3 regions of the Rossellomorea marisflavi genome follow, and region 3 is predicted to be linked to each of the others. Evidence: riboswitches for the same ligand, from Rfam matches in the RefSeq annotation. Region 3 holds a riboswitch; each other region holds the start of a gene.

The links. Region 3 has a riboswitch for cobalamin ahead of K6T23_RS18045 (prenyltransferase/squalene oxidase repeat-containing protein). Riboswitches for the same ligand answer to the same signal wherever they lie in the genome.
Region 1: it holds a riboswitch for cobalamin, as region 3 does, so the genes downstream of both, K6T23_RS12225 (ABC transporter substrate-binding protein) here and K6T23_RS18045 (prenyltransferase/squalene oxidase repeat-containing protein) in region 3, are expected to answer to the same signal.
Region 2: it holds a riboswitch for cobalamin, as region 3 does, so the genes downstream of both, K6T23_RS16470 (hypothetical protein) here and K6T23_RS18045 (prenyltransferase/squalene oxidase repeat-containing protein) in region 3, are expected to answer to the same signal.

Annotation. Positions count from the first base shown of each region.
Region 1 covers NZ_CP081870.1:2,338,693-2,346,851, reverse strand. The annotation lists gene K6T23_RS12250 (glycosyl-4,4'-diaponeurosporenoate acyltransferase CrtO family protein) at 1-420, opposite strand, end outside; gene K6T23_RS12245 (glycosyltransferase family 2 protein) at 435-1,532, opposite strand; gene K6T23_RS12240 (phytoene desaturase family protein) at 1,669-3,174, shown strand; gene msrA (peptide-methionine (S)-S-oxide reductase MsrA) at 3,219-3,749, opposite strand; gene K6T23_RS12230 (PadR family transcriptional regulator) at 3,778-4,332, opposite strand; cobalamin riboswitch at 4,500-4,681, shown strand; gene K6T23_RS12225 (ABC transporter substrate-binding protein) at 4,787-5,737, shown strand; gene K6T23_RS12220 (FecCD family ABC transporter permease) at 5,700-6,758, shown strand; gene K6T23_RS12215 (adenosylcobinamide amidohydrolase) at 6,755-8,159, shown strand, end outside.
Region 2 covers NZ_CP081870.1:3,157,035-3,165,193, forward strand. The annotation lists gene K6T23_RS16445 (GRP family sugar transporter) at 1-570, shown strand, start outside; gene K6T23_RS16450 (glucose 1-dehydrogenase) at 593-1,378, shown strand; gene K6T23_RS16455 (GNAT family N-acetyltransferase) at 1,687-2,475, shown strand; gene K6T23_RS16460 (biotin transporter BioY) at 2,811-3,365, opposite strand; gene K6T23_RS16465 (ABC transporter substrate-binding protein) at 3,467-4,393, opposite strand; gene K6T23_RS16470 (hypothetical protein) at 4,398-4,937, opposite strand; cobalamin riboswitch at 5,071-5,253, opposite strand; gene K6T23_RS16475 (hypothetical protein) at 5,382-5,714, shown strand; gene K6T23_RS16480 (YwqG family protein) at 5,989-6,801, opposite strand; gene K6T23_RS16485 (DUF2584 domain-containing protein) at 6,888-7,130, opposite strand; gene K6T23_RS16490 (alpha/beta hydrolase family protein) at 7,134-7,922, opposite strand; gene K6T23_RS16495 (ABC transporter substrate-binding protein) at 8,067-8,159, shown strand, end outside.
Region 3 covers NZ_CP081870.1:3,447,630-3,455,788, forward strand. The annotation lists gene K6T23_RS18035 (energy-coupling factor transporter transmembrane component T) at 1-113, opposite strand, end outside; gene K6T23_RS18040 (DUF4430 domain-containing protein) at 132-1,058, opposite strand; gene K6T23_RS18045 (prenyltransferase/squalene oxidase repeat-containing protein) at 1,069-3,162, opposite strand; cobalamin riboswitch at 3,324-3,517, opposite strand; gene K6T23_RS18050 (VOC family protein) at 3,829-4,176, shown strand; gene K6T23_RS18055 (hypothetical protein) at 4,271-4,414, shown strand; RNA gene ssrA (transfer-messenger RNA) at 4,498-4,861, opposite strand; gene smpB (SsrA-binding protein SmpB) at 4,987-5,460, opposite strand; gene rnr (ribonuclease R) at 5,562-7,910, opposite strand; gene K6T23_RS18075 (alpha/beta hydrolase) at 7,932-8,159, opposite strand, start outside.

The DNA.
Region 1 (8,159 bases), 1.1 Mb from region 3:
ACCCTGCATGATCCCCAATAGCCTCTTTCGATTATACCGTTGAATCAGAATCAGGGGCAGGTTGAACGCGATCCCGTATGCCCCCATCCACCACCCGATCACCCCCCCTCCGAACAGGATGAAAAATAGGGAGGGGATAAGCTGGAGCCAATGGCACAGCTCTGCCCGGTTCAATTCGGCGAGGAAGCGAGTCCTGCCGCCATGCCTGGTAAGACCGATTTCCTTTTTTGAGATACCGTTACGGAACCATCCCCCCGCATCAGGAAACCAGCTTTTCCACCTCCGCACCGCCAAGACCCTGAACCAACCGGCTCCTTCAAAATCCCTCGGTTTGAATATATGTGTAAGGCGAAGGAGGCTCCGCTCCTTCAGGTGTGAACAGCCATAAGCCGACAAGAGGTGGATGACCAACCAAGCCAAGATATAGTACAGGATCATTTCATTTTTTCGTCCTTCCCTTTATCAAGAACGATATACCTTCCTTTCCATTTAACCTTCCTCTTTTGAAACGTCTGCAGGAATGAGAGGGTGAAGACAAGGAGGAAGAATAGCAGATGGACCGGAAATAGAAGAGTATCCAATAATGAAAAGTTTCCGATCATCCTGGCAATCAAATACAGCTGAAATGCGAGGATTCCATATCCTCCAATATAAACATAAGGGTCTTCCATCAACCGGTCGAAACCCTGGGCAAGCAGGGACACCATGGTGCCGATCCACACGCATGTGATCATCGTCGCAAGTGTTTGTCCCGATTTCGCTCCGGAAGCGAAGCTTTTGGACCAACCTTCAATCAGCTGTTTGATCCCGCCTTCATACATCCTCATATTGACCGCTCCCTTGCCACTCAGCGCACGTACCCTCTCTCCGCTTCCTGAAGCCTTCTTGGCGAACGTGTAATGCTCGACCACCTCCTGTCGCATGGCTTCATGACCACCTAGTCGTTCATAGCTTTCCCTTGAACAGATCATGCACTGACCGTAGCCCCCACGAGCCCTGCCCAGAAAATGAACAGAGGCCATGATGATGAGCTGGAAGAAAAGGGAGAACGGTTCATAACTGTGCTTCATCACGTGATAAGGCTGGATCGTGAGGATGCCGGAGGAATGTTGTTCTTCATATGCCTCACAAACTTTGAGAAGTCCCGAACTCCCGAGCCATGTATCGCTATCCAAAAATATCAGGGTATCTCCACGCGCGACCTTTGTCCCGTTCCAACACGCCCACGTTTTACCTGCCCACCCTTCAGGTGGAGGGGGTGCATCTACGATCTGTACCCCATAAGAACTTGCCACCTCTTTCGTCCTATCCGTTGATCCATCATTCACGACGATCACTTCTAAGGGGGTGGCCAGCTGTGTCGAGAGGCTTTCAAGAAGCCTGCTTATGGTGAGTTCCTCGTTCCGTGCAGGTATGATGACAGAACATTTTTTCACAAGAAATGCTTTTTGGACATGGATGTCCTTCTTCAATCGGTGAACCTTTGGGAATAAGACGAACGTCAGAAGAATGGCAGTGATCCAAAGTATCATTTGATACACCTCTATCAGTCATTTTTACTGCCATTTTAGTCATGAACGCTCGTCTCCATACCTTTAGTCGATTAAATTCTGTGAAAACTGGCTAGAATGGATAGCGGATAAACCTGATATTGAAGGAGGAAGAAGTATGAAGAGGAAAGTAGTCATTGTCGGTGGAGGCATTGCAGGGATGTCTGCGGCCATCAGATTGGCGGCGGAAGGACATGCGGTGACCATCTTGGAGAAAGGGGAAAGACTTGGTGGGAAACTTAACCAGCGGAATGGGAAAGGATTCACCTTTGACACGGGTCCATCGATCCTCACCATGCCGTGGGTCTTGGAAAAGGTGTTTGCCCATGCGGATCGTGATGTGCATGATTATATTGAAATCGTCAGGGTCGATCCGGGCTGGAGGACATTTTTTGAAGATGGGAAGGTCATCGATTTGTCAGCGGATCTGCCCACCCTGCTTGCTGAGATCAAAAAGCAGTCCCCTGATGATGCCGAGCAGCTGTTTCAATACCTCTCCTATGGCAGTAAGATGTATGAGTTGACGATGAAAAGCTTCTACAAAAAAAGCATCAGTGGTCTTCAGGATCTGCGGATGATGCACGGGGTGAAGGAACTTCTCGAGATGGATCCCATGAAGTCGATGGATGCCGCCACCCGCAAGTTCATCAAGGATAAACACCTGAGGCAGCTGTTTAATTTCTTGATCATGTATGTAGGGTCATCTCCGTATCAATCCCCTGCGATCATGTCCCAATTGACTCACGTTCAACTGGGGATCGGTGTTCATTACGTCAAAGGCGGAATGTATAAAATCGCAGAAGCGATGGAGAAACTCCTCGGTGAGCTTGGTGTCGATGTGAGGCTTCGTTGTGAGGTGGAGGATATCGTGACGACGGGTAGCCGCGCAGAGGGTGTACGAACGAAGCTTGGTGAGGTGATTCCTGCAGATCTCGTCATATCCAATCTCGAGGCGATCCCAGCCTATCAGTCACTTCTCGGTGAGCTGCCTGAAGCGAAAACGGAAGTGGAGGAGCTGAGCAAGTATGCACCATCCGTATCCGGCCTAGTGATGCTCCTTGGCGTAGACAAGACGTATGACCATCTCTCTCATCATAACTTCTTCTTCAGTGAAGACCCGAAGAAAGAATTTCATCAGATCTTTGAAGAAAAGAAAATGGCGGATGATCCTACGGTCTATATCGGGATTTCCTCAAAAACAGATCCTTCTCAGGCACCTGTGGGAAAAGAGAATCTATTCATCCTCACACATGTACCTCCATTGAAAAAAGGAGAAGACTGGAGCCGGCATGAAGAAGCATACAGGGAAGTGATCCTGAACAAGCTGGAGCGCATGGGTGTAGAAGGGCTCAGGGAGCATATCGAGTTTGAATACACCTTTACACCGAATGATATTCAGAAGCTTTACGGGTCGAATGGCGGTTCGATCTATGGAACGGTGACGGATCGAAAATTAAATGGAGGCTTCAAGGTTCCGAATAAAAGCCGGATCTTGTCCAATGTATATTTTGTGGGGGGATCGACCCATCCAGGTGGAGGGGTCCCGATGGTTTCATTGTCAGGACAACTGACAGCAGAGCTGATCCTCGAGGAACAAGCGAAAGCCGGAAGAGCCACTGGATAATAAAATGCCGCGTGGATGTTTACACCCACGCGGCATTTTTGTGATCATTCTTTCCAGTTTTCCTCGATGAATTCGTCCCTTCCGGACTTGGCTCGGTCTTCCTTGTATTCATCGGGATTTGTTTTATAGAAGTCCTGGTGATAATCTTCAGCAGGATAAAAAGTGGAAGCAGGGAGAATCGCCGTCACGATGGGTTTTTTAAACCGGCCGCTTTCTTCGATCTCTTTTTTTGTGGCTTCTGCTGCAATCCGCTGATCTTCATCATGATAAAAGATGGCCGTGCGGTATTGGTCACCACGGTCCTGGAATTGACCGCCATCATCCGTTGGATCGATTTGTGGCCAATATAACTCCAGCAGCCGTTCGTATGGGAAGAGGTCGGGATCATATGTGATCTGAACCGCTTCATAGTGACCGCTGTTTCCTTCCTTCACTTCTTTGTAAGCCGGGTCCTTGACGTGCCCCCCCGTGTAGCCGGAAACGATTCCGTGTATACCCGGAAGCTCATCAAAAGGCTTCACCATGCACCAGAAGCATCCTCCTGCGAATGTTGCCAAATGTGTATGTGCACCCATCAATTCGTCCTCCAATTCATAGTAGTTGTCAAGATTCCGTATTTTCAGGAAGAGATTGAATCTCCTTGATCGCCCAGTCACACCAATCGACATACATTTGCGCGTACCTGATTCCATACTCCGCCGTCAAATATTCTCCAACCAGATCATACCCGGGTTTTTTGCCTTGAAACGTCTGTTCCTTCCACTGCCCGGTCCCGGTGACCACCATTTCGTTGTGCGCCTTCATCCGATGAAGGAGAGAGATGGCTTCTTCTTTTGAAATAACGTGAAAGGCAGAAGTCTTGATCAGGAACTCATCCTTGATCTTGGCTGGTTTGCTCTTGGTATGGATCATCCATTCGATCAGGTGGCGTTCTCCATCAGGGGTAATCGTGTATACCTTCTTATTGGGGCTGCCTTCCTGATAGACGATATTATGAGTGGTCAGATGTTCTTCTTCCATCTTCCCGAGTTCCTTGTAAACCTGGGAGTGGGTAGAGCTCCAATAGTAGATTTGCTGTGTTTTGAATGTATGGAACAGGTCATAGCCCGTCTGAGGTTGCTTGGCCAATAAACCGAGCAATGCATATCGAATTGACATAAAAAAAACTCCTTATCATGTTGACGCGCTGGGCCGATGAATCTCTCAATATGGTCCATTATATCACGAATGGATTCTCAAAGCCCTTAGAAGACGGCATTCGACATGCTGGATGTGAAAAAAGATTCACTATCCTTGTAAACTTGTGTATAATTCTGAGTGGATAATCTTACATAACGATCATGGGTGAGGCGCTTGACGCCTCATAATAGGGAAGCCGGTTCAACTCCGGCGCGGTCCCGCCACTGTAAATGGGTTTGCTCCTTCAACGCCACTGTTTCTGAGAAATGGGAAGGCGAGGAAGCGCATACTCATGAGCCAGGAGACCTGCCCATGTTCTGATCACACCGTCTACGCGGATAGAAGGGTGTACGGTGCTTGATGCATTTTACACTAACATCCCTGTTGCAGGGATGTTTTTCTTTCGCCTGGAACGAATAAGGAGGAGAAACGATTGAAACATTCAATCAAGATCGTATTAGCCCTGTTCCTAGCGCTTGGATTATTGACAGCATGTGGAACGACAGACAACAAAGCAGAGGAAAAAACCTCTGAAAAAAGCAGTGAATCAGCATCCAAACCTGTCACGGTAGAGGATGCACTCGGGGATGATATCACCCTTGAGAAAGCACCCGAAAAGATTGTCACCCTGATCCCAAGTAATACGGAGATCCTTTTTGAATTGGGGCTCGGAGACAGCGTCGTCGGAGTGACCGATTTTGATAACTATCCGGAAGAAGCGGCAGATATCGAGAAGATCGGTGGAATGGAATTCAACGTCGAGAAGATCGTAGGGATGAAACCGGACCTGGTCCTTGCCCATGAATCCACGGCTGTATCAGCAAAAGCCGGTCTTGATCAAATCAGGGATTCTGGTATTCCTGTATATGTCGTACGTGATGCGTCGAGCTTTGATAAAGTTTATACAACAATCGAGAATATCGGGAAGCTTGTCGGGAAGAATGAAGAAGCGGAAAAGGTCGTTTCAGACATGAAAGACGGGATCGACTCGATTAAAGAAAAAACCGCTTCTGTAAAAGAGAAGAAAAGCGTATATGTGGAAGTGTCCGGAGAGCCTGAAATCTATTCCACCGGGAAGAATACCTTTGTGGATGAAATGCTTGCGACCATCAATGCCGATAATGTAATGGGAGATCAAGAAGGCTGGATCAAAGTGAGTGAAGAAGACGTACTCGCAAAAAATCCTGACCTCATCATCACGACTTACGGTGAGCAAGCCGTCCAACAAGTCCTAGACCGCAGCGCATGGAAGGACGTACAAGCCGTCAAGGGTAAAGAAGTGCATGATGTGAACACCGATCTTGTGACCCGTTCAGGTCCGAGGATCGTAGAAGGAGTAGAGGAAATTGCCAAAGCGGTCTATCCGGAGCTATTCAACGAATAAAATTTGGATCAGTTACGCTGCGTCATTTGCATTCCTTATCATTTCTATATTGGTCGCCATCTCAGTCGGTACAATCCGCGTCCCGTTCTTGGATATCATCCAGATCATCGGGGCGAAAATGACTGGCAGAGATGTTCCTCCAGAGGTAGATCAGATGTTCATTAATATCGTTTATTCCATCAGGCTTCCAAGAGTCCTGTTGGCCATGATTGTAGGAAGCTCCCTTGCTGTTGCGGGAGCTTCTTTTCAAGGTCTCTTGCGGAATCCCCTTGCCGATCCATACACGCTGGGCGTTTCTTCCGGAGCATCAGTGGGAGCAGTGGTGACGCTCTTTTTCCATCTGACAATCCCGTTCATCGGCCCATTCACCCTTCCATTTCTAAGCATCCTGTTTTCCATCGTGACCATCTTTATCGTCCTGTGGTTTGCTCAAAAGGTCGAAAGGACGATGAAGGTGGAGACCATCATCCTCACGGGCATCATCTTCAGTTCGTTCCTGGGATCTTTCATCTCCCTTATGATTGCACTCACAGGGGAGGAATTGAGACAAATCATCGGATGGCTACTCGGAAGCGTGTCCATGAGAGGCTGGGAGTATGTGGGGATCGTTCTGCCATTCTTCGTGGTCGGCGTCCTTTTGCTGCTGCTCAATGCCAAAGAGTTGAACGGGATGAGTTTCGGGGAGGATCAGGCACGCTACATCGGGATATCGGTCCAGAAAAGGAAGCTCATGATCCTCATCTCCGGAAGCATCCTCACAGGGGCGGCTGTAGCCGTTTCCGGTACGATCGGGTTTGTCGGCTTGGTGGTGCCTCATTTCCTTCGCAGGATTGTCGGTCATGACCATGTTCATCTCCTACCATTATCAGTGCTTACGGGTGGAGGTTTCCTCGTGCTGGCTGATCTTGTATCGAGGACCATCATCGCTCCGACTGAGCTGCCGATCGGAGTCATCACTTCTCTAGTGGGGGCCCCGATATTTGCTTATATTCTTCTGAAGAAAAGGAGGGCGTCCATATGATGGAGGCAGACCGCGTATCGGTCGGATATGAAGGAAGGAAGGTCGTCGACGATATCAGCTTCTCCATCGGGGAATCGGAATTCTTTGGTATACTCGGCCCTAATGGCAGCGGTAAGACGACGCTATTGAAAGCCATGACGGGTCTTCTTCCGTTGCTGGACGGGAAAATCGAGATTGCCGGAAAATCCATCAATGCATACAACGCCAAGGAGCTTGCCCGTATGGTAGCCGTCCTTCCCCAGCTTTCGGGAGACACTTTTTCTTACCAGGTGAAGGAAACCGTCATGCTTGGCCGGTATGCCCATCAAAAAGGCTTCCTCAAGACGGTTTCCGAATATGACGAAGAAGTGGTGGGGCGCGTCATGGATCAGACAGGGGTTGGGGTGTTCAAGGACAAATACCTTCATGAGCTCTCTGGGGGGGAACGGCAGCGGGTCTTCCTTGCACAAGCCCTTGCTCAGGAGCCGAGATTATTGCTCCTGGATGAGCCCACCAATCATCTTGATCTATCCTATCAGAAATCCCTACTCGACCTCATTAAGAAGCAAACACATGAAGATGGTCTGACGGTGATCTCCATCTTCCACGATCTTAATCTGGCCAGTCTATACTGTGACCGGCTTTTATTGCTTGAAGACGGTAAAACGAAAACCATCCATCTTCCTGAAGAAGTGCTCAAAGAAGAAAACATCGAATCCGTATACCGCACGAAGGTGCAAAAACAAGCCCACCCGAGTGTGGCCAAACCTCAAATGATGATCATCCCCGAGGCAGAAGCAGCTGCCCATGCCAAGATGGGGGCGCATCATCTCTCCATAGGAGAAAATGTGATTCATTATGCAGCCCCGGCCCACTTGAAATGCATGTCTTCAGGAGTGAGCGGGGCAGGTATCGGTTGGTATGCCGATTTTGTCAATCGGAGGGTCTCACCGACCTATGACCATGTTGATTATGCAGGGGACATGCGCAGGTTCATTCAAGAACATGATCTCGAACCGTCACGTACCGTCGGCATGATGACGGCATTGGACTTGTCACTGGCAGCCCATGGACGATACGAAGATGGAGATAAGGCGGTGTTCGTCGTCGTCACGGCAGGTACGGGTAACGCCATTGATGTTTCGACCAGCTATCTCCACCCGTCCGACCATGCTCCCGGTACCATCAACCTGTGGGTTTTCATAGAAGGGAATTTGACGGATGAAGCGTTTATTGAAGCGTTGGTAACATCCACTGAAGCAAAAGTCAAAGCGCTCCTTGATGAAGGGATAACGGATCCGCGTACAGGTGGAAGCGCAACGGGGACACCGACGGACAGCATCCTCATCGCTTCTACCCAGAACGGGGAGAAGGATCCGTTCGCAGGTCCTGTAACGAAAATCGGGAAACTCATTGGCCGGG
Region 2 (8,159 bases), 290 kb from region 3:
CTCGTTTCCACCGCACTGTTCGGCGTCATCGTCTTTCATGAATGGTCCACCACAACCACCGTCATCCTCGGCGTGATTGCCCTGATCTGTATCGTCGTCGGGATCGTCTTCACTTCGTATGAAGAGAAAAAAGGGAACGAAGAAGAATCGGGCAACTTCAAAAAAGCCATCCTCACCCTCATCGTGTCGACGATCGGTTATCTGATCTATGTCGTTGTGGCAAGGCTCTTCCACGTCGATGGCTGGGTTGCCCTGTTCCCTCAGGCGATAGGGATGTTCATCAGTGCCGTGATCTTGACGTTCAGACATAAGCCATTCAACAAATACGCCATCCGGAATATCATCCCCGGACTCATCTGGGCACTGGGAAATATGTTCCTCTTCATCTCCCAGCCACGGGTCGGAGTAGCCACGAGTTTCTCCCTTTCCCAAATGGGAATCGTCATCTCCACATTGGGGGGAATCTTCATCCTCGGTGAGAGGAAAACGAAGAAACAGCTTGTCCTGATCTCATTCGGGATCATTTTGATCATCATCGGAGGCGTCCTGTTGGGGATTGCCAAACAATAATGTCATTTGAGGAGGAAACAACATGTACAACGATTTAAAGGATAAAGTAGTCGTCATCACGGGGGGATCCACCGGACTCGGACGCTCCATGGCTGTAAGATTCGGCCAGGAGAAAGCCAAGGTCGTCATCAACTACTTCAAGGATGAAAAAGAAGCACTGGATGCGAAGAAAGAAGTCGAACAGGCCGGCGGACAAGCAGAAATCGTTCAAGGGGATGTGACGGTCGAAGCCGATGTCATCAACCTCATACAGGCCGCCATCAAAAAATTCGGGACATTGGACATCATGATTAACAACGCAGGAGTGGAAAATCCCGTCCCATCACACGAAATGACCCTCGACAACTGGAATAAGGTTGTCAACACGAACCTGACCGGAGCCTTCCTCGGCTGCCGGGAGGCCCTCAAGTACTTCGTTGAAAATGGGGTCAAAGGAAACATCATCAACATGTCGAGCGTCCACGAAGTCATTCCATGGCCCCTATTCGTCCATTATGCGGCGAGTAAAGGCGGCATCAAGCTCATGACCGAAACACTCGCCCTCGAGTATGCTCCTAAAGGGATCAGGGTCAATAACATCGGCCCCGGCGCCATGAACACACCGATCAACGCAGAGAAATTTTCCGATCCAGCTCAGCGTGCCGATGTGGAAAGCATGATACCAATGGGGTATATCGGTAAACCTGAAGAAGTCGCATCTGTTGCGGCCTTCCTCGCTTCCTCGGAAGCAAGCTACGTAACCGGCATCACCCTCTTCTGTGATGGCGGAATGACCAAATATCCTTCCTTCCAGGCAGGTAGGGGATAAGTAAAAAGGCTGGAACTCCATGTTTTAGTCATAGTAAAACCCGAATGCATTTGCCAAGATAAGGCGAATGCGTTCGGGTATTTTATTGTTTCCAGCGGTAAAGACTCCCTAAAGGAAGAGTCGCTGATGTTGAAATCCTACAGGCGTGCCGAGGAGGCTCACGGGCTACCCGCGGAAAGCGTAGTCTTACACGGAGATCATGAGCGGTGTATAGAAGTGGTATCTTATTATTTTTTCGAATTTTCCCTTTACTCTCCTCCCTTCTCTTGATATGATTACAAGAAAAAATTTACAGGGAGAGACCAAACATGATCAGACAACTGACCACCGAAGACGACTCTATCTGTCAGGACCTTATCACCCAGGCGCCTGCAGAGAACCTATTTATCATCGGGGATATCGAAGCCTTCGGGTACGACCAGGATTTCCAGAAGGTTTGGGGGGATTTCACCGATGAAGGAGTATTGCGCGGTGTACTCCTGAGATACAGGGAAAACTACATACCATATGCACCCGGTGAGTATGATGCAGAAGGATTTGCCTCCATCATCAATAAAGATGAGGAGTTCCTCTATATTTCAGGACTGAAAGAGATCGTTTCGAAGCTTGACCCTTTCATTTCCCGGGAGACGAAGCAGAAAAGGCATCTTCACTATGCCAAATGCACCCAAGGGGAATCACTCGATCAAAGTGACCTGTCCATGGTGAAAGAAGCGGGAATCGAAGACATCCCCGCCCTTGTCGAACTCCTTCTCACCGTTCCGGAATTCGAGCACTCCAATATCTCAGTGGAAAGCAAGGAGCACAGCATGAAAGCCGGTGCTGCCAGGAGCTATTACATTGAAGGGGACGGTCGTTTGGCTGCCTCCGCTTCCACTACCGCAGAGAACTCGAAATCGGCCATGATTGTCGGGGTCTGCACCCATGCCGATTACAAGAAAAGAGGCTACGCGAGTAAGTGCATGTCCAAGCTTGTGGGGGATCTTCTAAGGGAAGGAAAGGAGCTCTGCCTCTTCTATGATAACCCGGATGCAGGCAAGATCTATAAACGAATCGGATTTCATGACATCGGCTACTGGTCGATGTTCAGCTATTAAAAAGAGGCTGAGACGAACATGTTTTAGTCATAGAAAAACCCGAATCACTTGCCTACGATAAAGCAAATGATTCGGGTTTTACGTTCGTTTAATGAATATTCAAATTACATCGTTTCCAGCGGTTGATCGGAGTGCAAGACGAAGACTCCTGCGGGAAGAGTAGCTGATGTGAGACCCCGCAGGCGTGCCGAGGAGGCTCACGGGCTACCCGCGGAAAGCGAAGTCTTGCACGGAAATCATGAGCGGTATTAAGATCCTATACTGATCGTGTTCGGCATTAAAGGGGCCTTTTTTAGTTTTGTGCCCATCTCTTTCCTTTATTGTTCGAAAGCTCTTCAGGCGACTGCCGGCTTGATCAACCTGGCCTGCACCAAGCGATTGCGTACGACGATCCCAAGCCAACTGGCAAGGGCCGCCTTGATCACTCCTCCTACCAGGAACGGATAGACCCCTGCTGCCATCGCCTGGCTCCACCCAAGGTCTGCCACGAACTTCAACTGGATCGTCCCGAGAATCAGGGTCACGACCATCCCGACCAGATTGGCTACCATGGCCATGGGCAGGTTGAAAGAGGTTTTCTCCAGGATCAATCCTGTCACATAAGCCGCCGCGACGAAACCGAAGATGTACCCTCCCGTCGGTCCGACCAGGACATGGGCACCTCCGCTCATCCCTGCAAACACCGGGAGTCCGGCTGCACCGATAGCTGTGTATCCTATGAGGGCAAACGCCCCATAACGGCTCCCAAGAATCGTCGCCGTCAATCCCACTGCCAACGTCTGCCCGCTGATGGGCACGAGGGGCAGGGGAATCTCGATCTGCGCAAAGATTCCCGTGATCGCCGCAAACACCCCGCACTGAATAATCATTCTCAACCTGTCTCGATCCATTTACATGCACCCCTTAAAATATGTAAACTTAATTATATTATTAGTTTACATATTAAAAGCAAGTTTGAAAAGGCTTTCTTTTACACGATTATGATTGAATTCTAGAAAAGGTCCGGATAAACAGCCTTGGCTGTGATTTCGACTGCCTCACCGATCCTCGGGCCCGGTCGGGACATGACATCGGAATCAAGATAGATGACCCGTTCACCCTTCACGGCATCGATGGTGTCCCAGCCGGTCCTGGATTTGATTTCATCTACTGGATTTTCCACATAGTTCACTGTAGTCAGGATGGTTGCCGGGTTCCGTTTGATGATTTCTTCTTCTCCGAGCTTCGGCCAGCCCTCCTGATCGGCAAATACATTATCCACACCAGCAACCTGGAGGATCTCCTGCTGGAAGGTCGCGCTACCGGCCGTATAGATCTCAGGGGCTGGACTGATTTCAAAATAGACCTTTTCTTTTTCGTCAAGGGACTTGACCTTTTCCCCGACATCGGAGATTTGCTTCTTCATTCCTTCAATCACTTCGTTCCCCTTTTTTTGAGCCCCCATCACCTTTGCCACCTGTTCGATGTCGCCGTATACGTCGTCAAAGGTTTGAGCAGACTGGATGACGAAAACCGGAATGCCCGCATCCTCAAGCTGCTTGACTCCTGCTTCATCACCTGTTGTATAGGCAATCACCACGTCCGGATCCAAGGAAATCACTTTTTCCGTATTCACTGTCATGGAATCGGAGATGACCTCGAGATCCTCCACTTCCTTCGGATAATGATCGAATTCTGTCACCCCGACCACCTTGTCCCCTGCTCCGACTGCATACAGGATCTCTGTATTGCTCGGCTGCAGGGAAACGACGGTCTCCGGTACCTTTTTGAATGTGACTTCTTCTCCCCGGTCATCCTTGACGCTATAGGCAGTAGACTTTTCTTCTTTTTTCGTTGATGCTGTTTCTTCCCCGGCTCCACATCCTGATAGAATGAGACCGATGCTGATGAACAATCCGATCCATGCTTGTTTTTTCATCTCACTATTCTCCCTTGCCTGATTTTGATACTCCATAGGACTTGCTGATAAAAGGAATTTCTTTTACCCCTTCACCTTTATTCACATACACGGCCATGACAAACAGGACATTTGCCATCAGGTGCGCATATTTGAACAGCAGATTGTCCACTTTCTGTTCGAGGCTTACCTTATGAAGGGCCCTGACCGATTTCTTCGCTTCGCTCCTGCACGTATGAAGGACCGTCGCCGCGTAGCATCCCTGGGGAAGCAGGAACGTTCTGATTTCCTCTTCCACTTCGTTCACGTACGTGTCATACAGGTCGCTCAATCGCTGCAGATCCTGGAGGGTGATGGCCATCTCCCCCCGCACCGAACCATTCAGGTGATACGCCATCTCACAAAGATAAAGCAGATCTTCACGGACTCTCCCCTCTGTCAATGAAGAAGCCTGACCGATCCTCGTTGCCAGGGAATCCGTCCTGATCTCAAAGTCGACCGTCGACTGGGATTCCCTCATATACGGATAACAGATGTACCTGAAATCCTTTTTTCCCACATTCATCCTCCCTTTCTTCTCTTTTAGTGAATCACCGATCGTAGCGGAAACGGGCATAAAAAAAACCAGCCAAACGGCCGGCAATCATCATCAAAAAAGATGCATCAAGCCGCACCATCCCCTTAACTTCCGAAGAGCATAATACGATGGAAATCAGGCAGGTATCCTGGCTTGTGCATCATCCTACTTCAAGGCCCTTCCCGTTCAATGGTTGAACAGTGGGTTTTCCCTTGGTTCGTTAGCACTTACAGTTGCGGAAACAGCTCCGGTTTTTCACCGGATTCCCTTTATGCGCGAGCGCACCTGATTTCTGCGAAGGTCTATTCACTTAAGGACCATTATACCATGCGAGCCCCCTTGGGGTGTTTCTATTTTTTCAGATCCCTCTCATGAACCCGTCCGGTTCTGAATAGGAATGAAAAGGACAAACAAACAAGAAGGGATGATAGCATGAAATGGTTGATCCCACTGAGCTTCGTTTTCCTGCTGCTGGCAGGCTGCGGAAGTGAAGAAAAGAGCTACGAGTTGTGTGGATACGGGGATATGCTGGTGTTGAACGGGAAAGGATATGTGCTGCTGCCTGTGAAGAAGACGCTCACCCTCGACGGGAAAGCAGGGGTGATCAAGGAGAAGATCGGGGATGAGTTCCACCCTGAAAAAGACTATACGGCGAATCATCTGAAGAAGGGAACGGATCTTTATTATGTGAAGGACCACAGCACCTATCTCATCGCCAAGACTTCTGACGAACGATACCTCCTCTATGAAGAGATTGAAAAATGATGGACACGAACAGTGTAGGTTCTTTATGCCGCTCATGATTTCCGTGCAAGCCTTCGCTTTCCGCGGGTAGCCCGTGAGCCTCCTTGGCAGGCCTGCGGGTCTCACATTAGCTACTCTCCCGCAGGAGTCTATGTCTTGCACTCCAATCAACCGCTGGGACCAATAACATTCTTTTATTCCAAAAAAGGTGAAAACCCGAATTCAATCGCCTGATCGTAGGCAAATGAATTCGGGTTTTGCTATGACTAAAACATTTTTTGCAACCGGCCTTGTATTATGAACAATCCCAGTTATAGACCACATTGCCGAACTGTTTCTTCTTAAGATCTTCTTTTTTTATGAAGAAGTTGGCAATGCCGCAGTCACCCCACATCATGTCCACTTCATCATCCGAGTCGATTTGAAGCAGCAGGAGTGCATGATCCTGATTTTCATACTGACGCGGATCCTCCTGTGTGAAGCCCGGATATCCTCCGATCTTATGTCCGAAACCGCTCTGGGTTTCATAGAATTCATCCATGAGGGCGTCTGCCTCTTCACCATCATCGGTCATGGATTCAAACAGATCCCAGCTTTCCTTCCCGAACACCTTCTCGAAGCGGTAGTCGCCGGCGCTGATTGTTTCACTGGTCAATTCCGCCAGGACGGCACCTTCCTTCGTGACAGGGAAATACACGTCATCGGGGATTTTCACGAAAGAAAAATCGGATATCAGCTCTTCTTTCGGCAGGAACGGCTCTTCTATAAATCTGATGCGGAAATCCTTTTGGTCCTGCTTCTGGTCGATGTTCATTCCGTACAGATCATCATGTACCGAAATGAAGATCTGCAGAAGTCCTGATTCGGGATAATCTTCGAGCTTCGGGAGCTGACCGAAATTGATCTGGGCCAACAGTTTCATCGGGTGCCCCTCCCCGTCCACAGGATACTCATCCGCCTTCGGGAAATATGGATCCCCGGCGATCTTACTATCATAAGGGCCAGTTTTCCCTTCTTTTATATGTAGATGGACAGACGGAATCTCCGTTCCATCAAGTGCTGTACGGTAAGGGGCCAGCTTCGCTTGCAGGTTGACCGATTGTGCCACATTCATCTCCTCCTTGGAAAAAAAGCTTCTTTTTCCCATCATACAGAAAGGATTCCTGCCTGTCATCGATGAACCTGCCGGCTACTTCAGTTTGTCGAGTTCAAAGAAAGCAGCCGGTACGTAATCGATGTTTCTCCGTCTTTCCAACTTAGTTTTTCGATTCGGCCGATGGCGTTCGGCTCGCTGTGTTTAGTCACCCTTACTTCAATGGGAATCTCCATCGGGTAGAGGCGGTACCCCTCTTTCACAAGCGTGAAGAGATTCTCTTCCTCTCTAATTTCGTTATTCTTCGTTACGATCATGGTGTTCAGTTCCATCGGCATGCCCATTGCTCATTCCCCCTCTTGTTTTTTCATCCACTCACACATTCCTGCAACGATTTCCTGATTCTTACGTGGCGGGAAATAATGCGTGTAGGCTTGATAATACTGTGTCTCAACGGTTTTCCCCATTTCCCTCAGCCCCGCTTCAAGGCGGTGGGCATGTTCGATGGAGACGTTCTGATCCTGTTCACCGTGAATGATCAGGACCGGTGCCTTCAGGCGATCAAGCTGGAAGAGCGGCGTTCTCCACTCATAACGCTCGGGTACTTTCTTCGGGGTTCCGCCGATGACGCGTTTCATCATGCGGCGCAGATCGACCCGCTCTTCGTATGTAAGGAACATGTCCGTTACTCCTCCCCAGGAGACGACGGAAGCAACATCAGGCTGTTCGATGGCCGTCAGAAGGGCCATCACCCCGCCGCGGGAGAATCCGAACACATGGATCCCTCCTGTCACCCGAGGATGATCCCGCAGAAGTTCCACTCCAGATACGGCATCCTCGCGATCATCACCGGCAAAGTCCTCGCTTCCCTCTCCACCGAGGTTCCCCCGGTAATAAGGGGCAAAGACGATGAAGCCGTGGGAAGCAAACTGGCCGATCCTCGCTGGCCTCACTTTCCCCACTCCCTTGATTCCTCCCCTTAAGTATAGGAAGCCGGGGTACCCGCTGCCGTTCGCTGGCTCCGCAAGCATCCCCTTCACCTTCAATCCGCCAGACATATACGTCAGCTCGTACATCCTGATCGAAGGATTCGGGGAAGGGAATTCATATTTTTGTATAATCGTCCCGTTTTTCATCATCTCTTCCTTTCCCATGGGTATTCACACATATTTTACCCCAAACATACAATGGTTTAGCAAATGAAAACCGTGCGTGACAGGTAAAATGTCGGTCATGCAGTAAAGGAGGAAACGGCTGTGAAAAAGTGGATACGGACCGGCATGGCAGTCGCCGGAATTGCTTTATTGACCTCAGGCTGCGGGAAACAGGCAGAACCCCTTGAGAAAGTACGTGTGGCAGAAGTCACCCGATCG
Region 3 (8,159 bases):
AAGATGGATACAGACAGGAACAACGGATGGGTGAACATCATCATGCACACACCCGCACAAACGTAGTAGAGAAAGCTTACGAAGGGGTGAAGTTCTTTCAATCTGATTGTCACGTTGCGTACCCCTTTCTTCTAGCGGAACGGCTTGAGCTCCGCTCCGAGATCTTTCCCGAAGTCGATGGTGTAAAGCCACTCAATGCGATCTCCGTCTTGGAGGGGAACCACTCCTGCCCCTCTGTTAGGGAAGATCCCATTCACCCGGTACATCCAACCGCTGCCGGATCCCCGGTCAAACTCAAATAGGTTGTTGATTCCTTCTACATATGCATTCGCTCCTGTACCACCGCGGAACGACATGGGAATTCCTTGAGAACGTGTCACCTCGATGAGCACATCAAGGACCGTATCCCCATCCTCGATTTCGACTGAAGTCGGAGGGAGCACCGTACCCATTTGACTATCTGCCACAATGGAATAGGTGACTGTCGACGTCGCTGCCTGCTTTTCTTCCTTTTCAGGTTTTGGAGCGGGTGCAGGCTTTTTGGAAGGCTGAGGCGCCGGTGCCTTGCTTTCTGGTTGTGTTGATCCGGCACGTTCAGAGACGGAAGCAGCTTTGGATTCTTTTGGGCTCTCTGTTTTTTGGTTTGACTCTGTCTTTGCTTCTTTCCTTGATGCCGATGATCCTTGTTTGTCTGGCTTTCCTTCAGATTCAAGACGTTCCGTTGTTCCGTTTCTTTCTTCTTGTTGCTGAGGATCAGCCTTGCCGTCCTCTTTTGTGCTTTTAGTGGTTGTGCTGTCCGATTTCTCGTTTTTGTCTTTTTCCTCTTTCTTTTCTTCCTGTTCCTCAGTCTTGGAATGTTCATCGGTGATAGCGTTTGGATCTTTTTGTTTTTCTTTATCCCCGGTCACGGAAGCGACGGAGTTTTCGCTACCCGCCACTTGCTTACTTGTTGGTGCCTTTTCTTCTTCGCCGGAGAAACCATAGGTGACCCCGATTACTCCAAGAGTAAGGAAGAACACCGTCAGGATCGACAGTATGAGCTTACGTTGCTTCTTCATCGAACTCCTCCTAACCTTTTATCTCCATCTTCCTCTTCTTCCGTTCACCCCAGAAATAGATCGAGAGACCCGTGAGTAGAAGGAGCCCTCCCGCGACTGGAAGATACCATTCGTTCACTCCTGTATTGGGGAGCTTTTTCCCCGAAGAAGGGTTGGCTGCCGGTACAACAGTATCGTCTTTCTTGTTTTCCTTTGGAGACGAGCCCGTTTTTCCCTCATCCTGTGTTTTTTCTGGTTCATTTGTTTTCTCTTCCTCTTCCGTTCCCGTTGGTGCCGAGTTGAACACAGCGAATGTGCTCAAGTGATCAGGTTGTACACTGAACCACCCGTCGGAATAGTCCCCTCCGACATGGTCCCATTTTCCCGTATCGGCATTATAGAAGTAAACGGCGGTAGATGTGCTGTCCACCTCTTCTTCCTTGACGGCGAAGGACAGCTCTACGGCATCTTTCACATCATGAATGTTTTTCCCATCCTGTTTGATGGTAAAGTCGTACACGTTACTAAGAGCTTCCTTCATGCCTTCCATGCGCTGGATGGAGAATTCTGCTTCTTTTTTTGAGAACCCTTTCAATTCAGTCTTCATTTTCACTTGAGATGATTCCAAGTGAAGCGTCGCCCCTTTATTGACCATCGCACTCATGCTTTCATCCGGGAAGACGATGGTAACCGAATCGTCCGGGATCTCGATGATAATATCTCCCCCTTCCTTCAGGTTGCTGATACTATCCATCTCAATCGTGCCTTTTCCATCTTTCCATACAGGCTTTAGGGTCACCTGGTCCAGCAGCTTTGGCGGATCCTCATCTTTGGCTTCTTTTTTGTACTGGATGGTCACTTTCTTTGACACCACTTTTTCATTCTGATCTTGTGCGCTGACAATGAGAACATTCTTCCCCTCATTTAAGGAAAGGACAAACTCGCCTGATTTGTTGCCTTCAAGGGCCTGATCATTCAACTTCGCGTCGACTACCAAGGCGTTTCCTTCTCCATCCTTTGCCTCAGCCGTGACCGTGATCTCTGGCGTTGCAACAATCTCGCCATCTTTCACCCCTTTTATGCTAAGGGTCGGATCAGGCATGGGTGTCGGTGGTTCCGGCTCCAATGGTTTAGGGAATGAATAAAGCTTCCCCTCCCCTTTTAAGAATTTCTGATACGCAACGAGGGCCTGCAGGGCTTGCTCGGTCGCCATCCCGTTGGAATTGCCTGGACTGACATGCATAAATCCGCCATCCTCCGACTTGAAGCTCAGAAGGTGTGTGACGAGATTATTGGATCCTTTCGTGAATGCCTTTGACGTCGGATCAATCCCGTTCGACGTCAGGGCAATGATCACCTGGGAAGTGGCTTCACTTGAAGTCCCCCCGACAAATGGATCGTCAAATCCTCCGCTTGATTGCTGTTCTGCAGATAGAAATGAGAGCGCACGATCTACCGCTTTCTTCACATTCCCCTGGGATGTATAGGGTGCCAAGGCAATCAAGGCCATGGCCGTGATATCATAGCTCGGGCCCGACATGTATGCACTGAGTGACCAGCTTCCATCCTCATTCTGCTGCTTCAAAAGCTCATCAATCAGCTTTTGACGTGTCCACTTGGCATCTGATGGCACCTCGAACTGTTGGCTGTCCAACGCGATCAAGGCGAAGATCGGTCCGTTATTCCCTTGAAGGGTCATCGTGTCATTCCCTGGTGACACATCATGACTGTTGTAGATCTTTTCAATCAAGTCTGTGCCGTTGACAGACAATGGATCCAAACCGATTGCCGCCGCCGCAATCACGTGGCGTTCAATATCGGTAATCTTAGCGTATCTCGACGGATTGATGACCTGGCTATCCACCGATTCACTGAAATTATTCTGATAATAGGCTTCCGGCACTGGATATCCCGCTGTCGCAAGTCCTATGGCTTCCCACTCACTACTTACACCGCTGTCCAGAATGTGATTCGCAGCACCTTCAATGGTTTTATTGATTTCAGCCAGCGAAACATCCGTACTTGTCGCTGCCTCTGCGTGTCCAGACGGAATCCCCGCAACCGGCACACCAAAAAACAGCACAACGCTCAATACACTTGCCAACATTGCTTGAAGTATTCTCACTCACATATCCTCCCGTGTCCCTTATCCCCTGTACTAGATAAATAATATGTATATAAAAAAGCCCTGCTCTTCCCGAAAGAAGAACAAGGCTTTGAAATCGACGTGCACATACCAACCCCATGCATACTGATCCACCTCGCTTCACCTTTTACCGGAAGGCTCCACCAATACACATACAGGCAGGTCTCCTGACTCATGATTCATCGCTCCCTTCCGCCTTCCCGGACTCTAACATCCAGTGGCATTTCCAAAAGATCGCTCATCACTTACAGTGGCCGGACCGCTCAGGATTCACACCTGATTCCCTTTTAATCAGCCCCGAACCCGAGGCTGAACCAATATGCACCTATGAAGTTATATTCCTCTCCATCTTAATGGAAACATTCGCTCAATTCAATATACTGTTAATTGGAGGAATATCAGGAAATGGGGAAGGATGTTGATGGGTGGCGGGGTTTGTCGGGGTTTGTACCATTGAAAATTATTTTACCAATCTTTTTCCATGATAATGGTAGTCATCCCGATTTATATTAGCGCTCAGGGCGTCTCTTTTAAAAGTTCAATACCTATAGCCTTAAATCAATTGAATATGATGGAAGGAGTTGTGAATCTTATACCGAAATAACGTAGTAAGAGAAGTTATTTAGAAAGTGAGGATTCACAAAAATGATCAAAGGATTCGGAGGAGTCTTCTGGAGATCGCAAAACCCAGAGGCTTTGAAACAATGGTACAACAAGGTTTTAGGCTTGGATATCGGTGAATGGAACGGTGCAATCATAAAAATTGAAGGAAACAGTGAGACCATCTTCTCACTGTTTGACAACGAGGATGAGTATTTTCCGAAAGACCAACAGGTGATGGTGAACTTTCAGGTTCATGATATGGAAGAGGTACTCGCTCACATTGAGCGGGTCGGGGTCCCACTTGCGAAGGATAAGCAGAGCGGCGACTTTGGCCAGTTCGTTTGGATCAAGGACCCGGATGGGCGGCTGATCGAACTGTGGGAGAAATAGTCATTGAATAGCAAGAGGACTTGTTTCGACAAGTCCTTTTTTGTATGATTCAAGCCCTCATTCTTGGAGCATATTAGCAAGAGGGGGCGATGGCATGAAGGATAAAAAGAGCAAATCAGAAAACCGATCTGCATTGGATAAGGAAAGACAAAATCAACACGACCGAAACAATGAAAATGCCAAGGCGAGCGCTGAACTGGAACCACGTGCTCCTCGTATCAACACGAATAACCTCTAAACACTAAAAAAGCCATCCCTGAAGGAAGCCGGGATGGCTTGTGTTAACTATTTAAGACAAAATAAAACCACCAAATATGTATTTGGTGGAGACGGAGGGAGTCGAACCCTCGTCCAGAAATAACGGCACTTGTGCGTCTACGAGCGTAGTCGATATATTCGCGGTTTCGCTGCAGCTTATGCCTACCGACTGGCGTCCGTGCAGCTAGTCTGGTTAATCTCTTCCTTTGTCCTCAGACGGTGGACTCCGGCGTAGCCTACTAAGAGTGAGTCCCTTACCCTACCACATAGGCGATGGAGGGAGGAACAGCTAAAGCGCTATTACGCAGCTAGAGCTAGGTTATTGTTAGTTTTGCCAGTTATTATTGGCTTTGACGTTTTAACGTAGACGATCCCTACGGCTCGCAACCCAAGCTCGAACTATCCCTGTCGAATCCGTAACGTCCCCATATGAGGAAGAACGGGAAAGAATAAGTTCTCACTGGTTACTTATTCAATTGTTCTTATCGCAGTCAGTTTGCCCTGCGACACTATTTATTATAACAAACTGAGCGCCAAATGCAACTGGAAGGATCAGTAATTCCCTTTTTGCCTTTGGGCGAGCTCGCGCTGGATGGAGCGGTTGGCTTCCTTGCGCTTCAGATCTTCACGTTTGTCATATTTCTTCTTACCACGTGCAAGACCGATGAGGAGCTTGGCGACGCCGTTTTTGATGTACAGCTTCAGCGGGACGAGTGAATATCCTGCTTCTTTCGTTTCACCGATGAGCTTATTGATCTGCCTGCGGTGAAGGAGGAGCTTCCTCGTGCGGAGCGGATCATGATTGTACCGGTTCCCCTGCTCGTAAGGCGATACGTGCATGTTGTAGACGTATACTTCTCCGTTTCGGATGCGGGCGAAGGAATCCTTCAAGTTGACGCGACCGCCGCGGATCGATTTGATTTCCGTCCCCTGGAGGACGATGCCTGCTTCGAACGTCTCTTCGACGGCGAAGTCATGGCGGGCTTTTTTATTCTGGGCAATGAGCTTGCCTTCTCCCTTTGGCATGTGAATCCCTCTCTCTCTTTCTGTGGTGCCATTATCTCATAAATACACCAGTATGGGTAGGATGAAACAGGAGCACGGGTGGATTCCCATGCTCCTTATGCTTACTTTTTCTTTTTGCGTTTGCTTTTTGGAGCATTGTCGAAGAACTTTTTGTTCTTCTTTTTCTTCTTATTGTTCTTCGGCGGGCGTGTGGACCATTCGCCGCCTTCTTTTTTGTCTTTATCAGCAGGCTTTTTGCCCGGCTTGCTTGTCGGTTTACCTTTACGTTCCGGTCGGAATGAGCGGGCTTTGTCGTCGCGGCGACGGGTGCCTTTCATGCCGACGATCTCGAAGTCGATGGCGCGTTCGTCCTTGTTGACGTTTACCACGCGGACAGTGATTTCGTCACCGATGCGGTAGACGTTTGCCGTGCGCTCTCCGATCATGGCCAACTGACGCTCATCAAACCGGTAATAGTCATCGGTCATGTAGCTCACATGGACAAGGCCCTCGATTGTATTCGGAAGCTCGACGAACAGTCCGAAGTTGGTGACAGAGCTGATGATCCCGTCGTACTCTTCCCCGACCTTGTCTTCCATGTACTCTGCTTTCTTCAGCTCATCCGTCTCACGTTCAGCATCGACGGCACGGCGTTCGCGGCTGGAGGTATGCTGGGCGATATTCCCCATCTGTGCTCCCCATTTGTCGCGCGTCGCTTGGTCGACCTTTCCTTCGATCAAGTATGTCCTGATCAAACGGTGGACGATCAGATCCGGATAACGGCGGATCGGTGAGGTGAAGTGGGTATAGAACTCTGTTGCAAGGCCGAAGTGACCGAGGCTTTCCGGATCGTACTTCGCCTGTTGCATGGAGCGGAGCATCATCGTGGAGACAACCATCTCCTCCGCTTTCCCCTGGACGTCATCGATGATTTCCTGGAGGGCACGCGGATGGATCGAATTCGCAGAGCCTTTCACGATGAGACCGAAGTTCGTGATGAACTCGAAGAAGCGCATAAGCTTATCTTCCTTCGGATCTTCATGGATACGATAGATGAACGGCACTTCCATCCAATGGAAATGTTCCGCGACGGTTTCGTTCGCTGCCAGCATGAACTCCTCGATGAGCTTTTCGGCAACGGAACGCTCGCGCATGACGACTTCCGTCGGAGCGCCTTCTTCGTTCACAAGCACCTTCGCTTCTTTGAAATCGAAGTCGATGGCACCGCGCTTCTCACGCTTCGTGCGAAGGATCTGAGCCAGTTTCTCCATATCCTCAAACATCGGGACAAGAGGCTCGTACTTGCTTCTCAGCTCGTCATCTTTGTCTACCAGGATCTTGTTGACGTCCGAATAGGTCATCCGCTCAGCAGTTTTGATCACGCTCTGGAAAATCTCATGCTTTACGACTTCCCCGCTCGGTGTGATCTCCATATCACATGAGAGCGTCAGTCGGTCGACCTGAGGATTCAATGAACAAATCCCGTTTGACAGACGGTGGGGGATCATCGGGATGACCCGGTCCACGAGGTAGACGGATGTCCCCCGGTCGAATGCTTCTTCGTCGATCGGCGAGCTTTCTTTCACATAGTAAGTAACATCGGCGATATGTACGCCGAGCTTGTAGTTTCCGTTGTCAAGCTTTGTAACCGTGACGGCATCATCGAGGTCCTTCGCGTCGGCCCCGTCAATGGTGACGATCGTTTGATCGCGCAGGTCGCGGCGGTTCTCAAGCTCGGATGGATTGATTTCATCAGGCACTTGATTCGCCTGCTCCATGACTTCTTCAGGGAACTCGACGGTGATGCCATGCTTATGGATGATGGAAAGGATATCGACGCCGGGATCATTTTTATGCCCGAGGATTTCAATGACTTCCCCTTCTGCGCTCTTGCGGCCTTCAGGATAAGCCGTCAGCTTCACGACAACCTTATGTCCTTCCGTCGCACCCTTTTGGGCAGATTTCGGAATGAAGATGTCACTTGCGAACTTCTTATCATCAGGGATGACGAAACCGAAATGCTTGCTTTCGGTAAATGTCCCGACAATCTGATCGACACCACGTTCGACAATGCGGACGATGGTCCCTTCGCGTCTTGAGCCTGACGAAGCAGCCGATACCCGTACGAGGACGATATCCCCGTGCATCGCATTACTTGTTTCATTCGGCGGGATGAAGATATCATCCATGCCCTGCTCTTCCGGGATGACAAAGGCGAAGCCCTTGGCATGTGCCGATACTTTCCCTCTTACCAGATTCATTTTTTCAGGAAGACCGTAGCGGTTGCTTCTTGTACGCACCACCAATCCCTTCTCTTCCATGACGACAAGCGCCTTGACGAAATCCTTGAAGTTCCCTGACCCCTCGATTCCGAATGCTTCCTCCAGCTCTTGTACCGTCAATGGCTTGTAGGCTTCTTCCTTCATGTAAGAAAGGAGCTTATCCACATGCCCTTTAATATTTTCGTCCATGACATTCCCTCCTGATCGTGATTATACCGTCCAGTCCAGTTTCTCCAGGAAGTTGTACACATCCTCGTGAAGCTGCTCTTTCTCTTTATCGAGCGTAATGACGTGCCCAGACTCTTCGTACCATTTGATCTCTTTATCATCAGACTCTACGCTGTCATAGATGATATTCGCAGAATCTGTGTTGATCATATGGTCGTTCCGTGCCTGCACGACAAACGTCGGCGAGTAGATCATATCCACATTCCCACG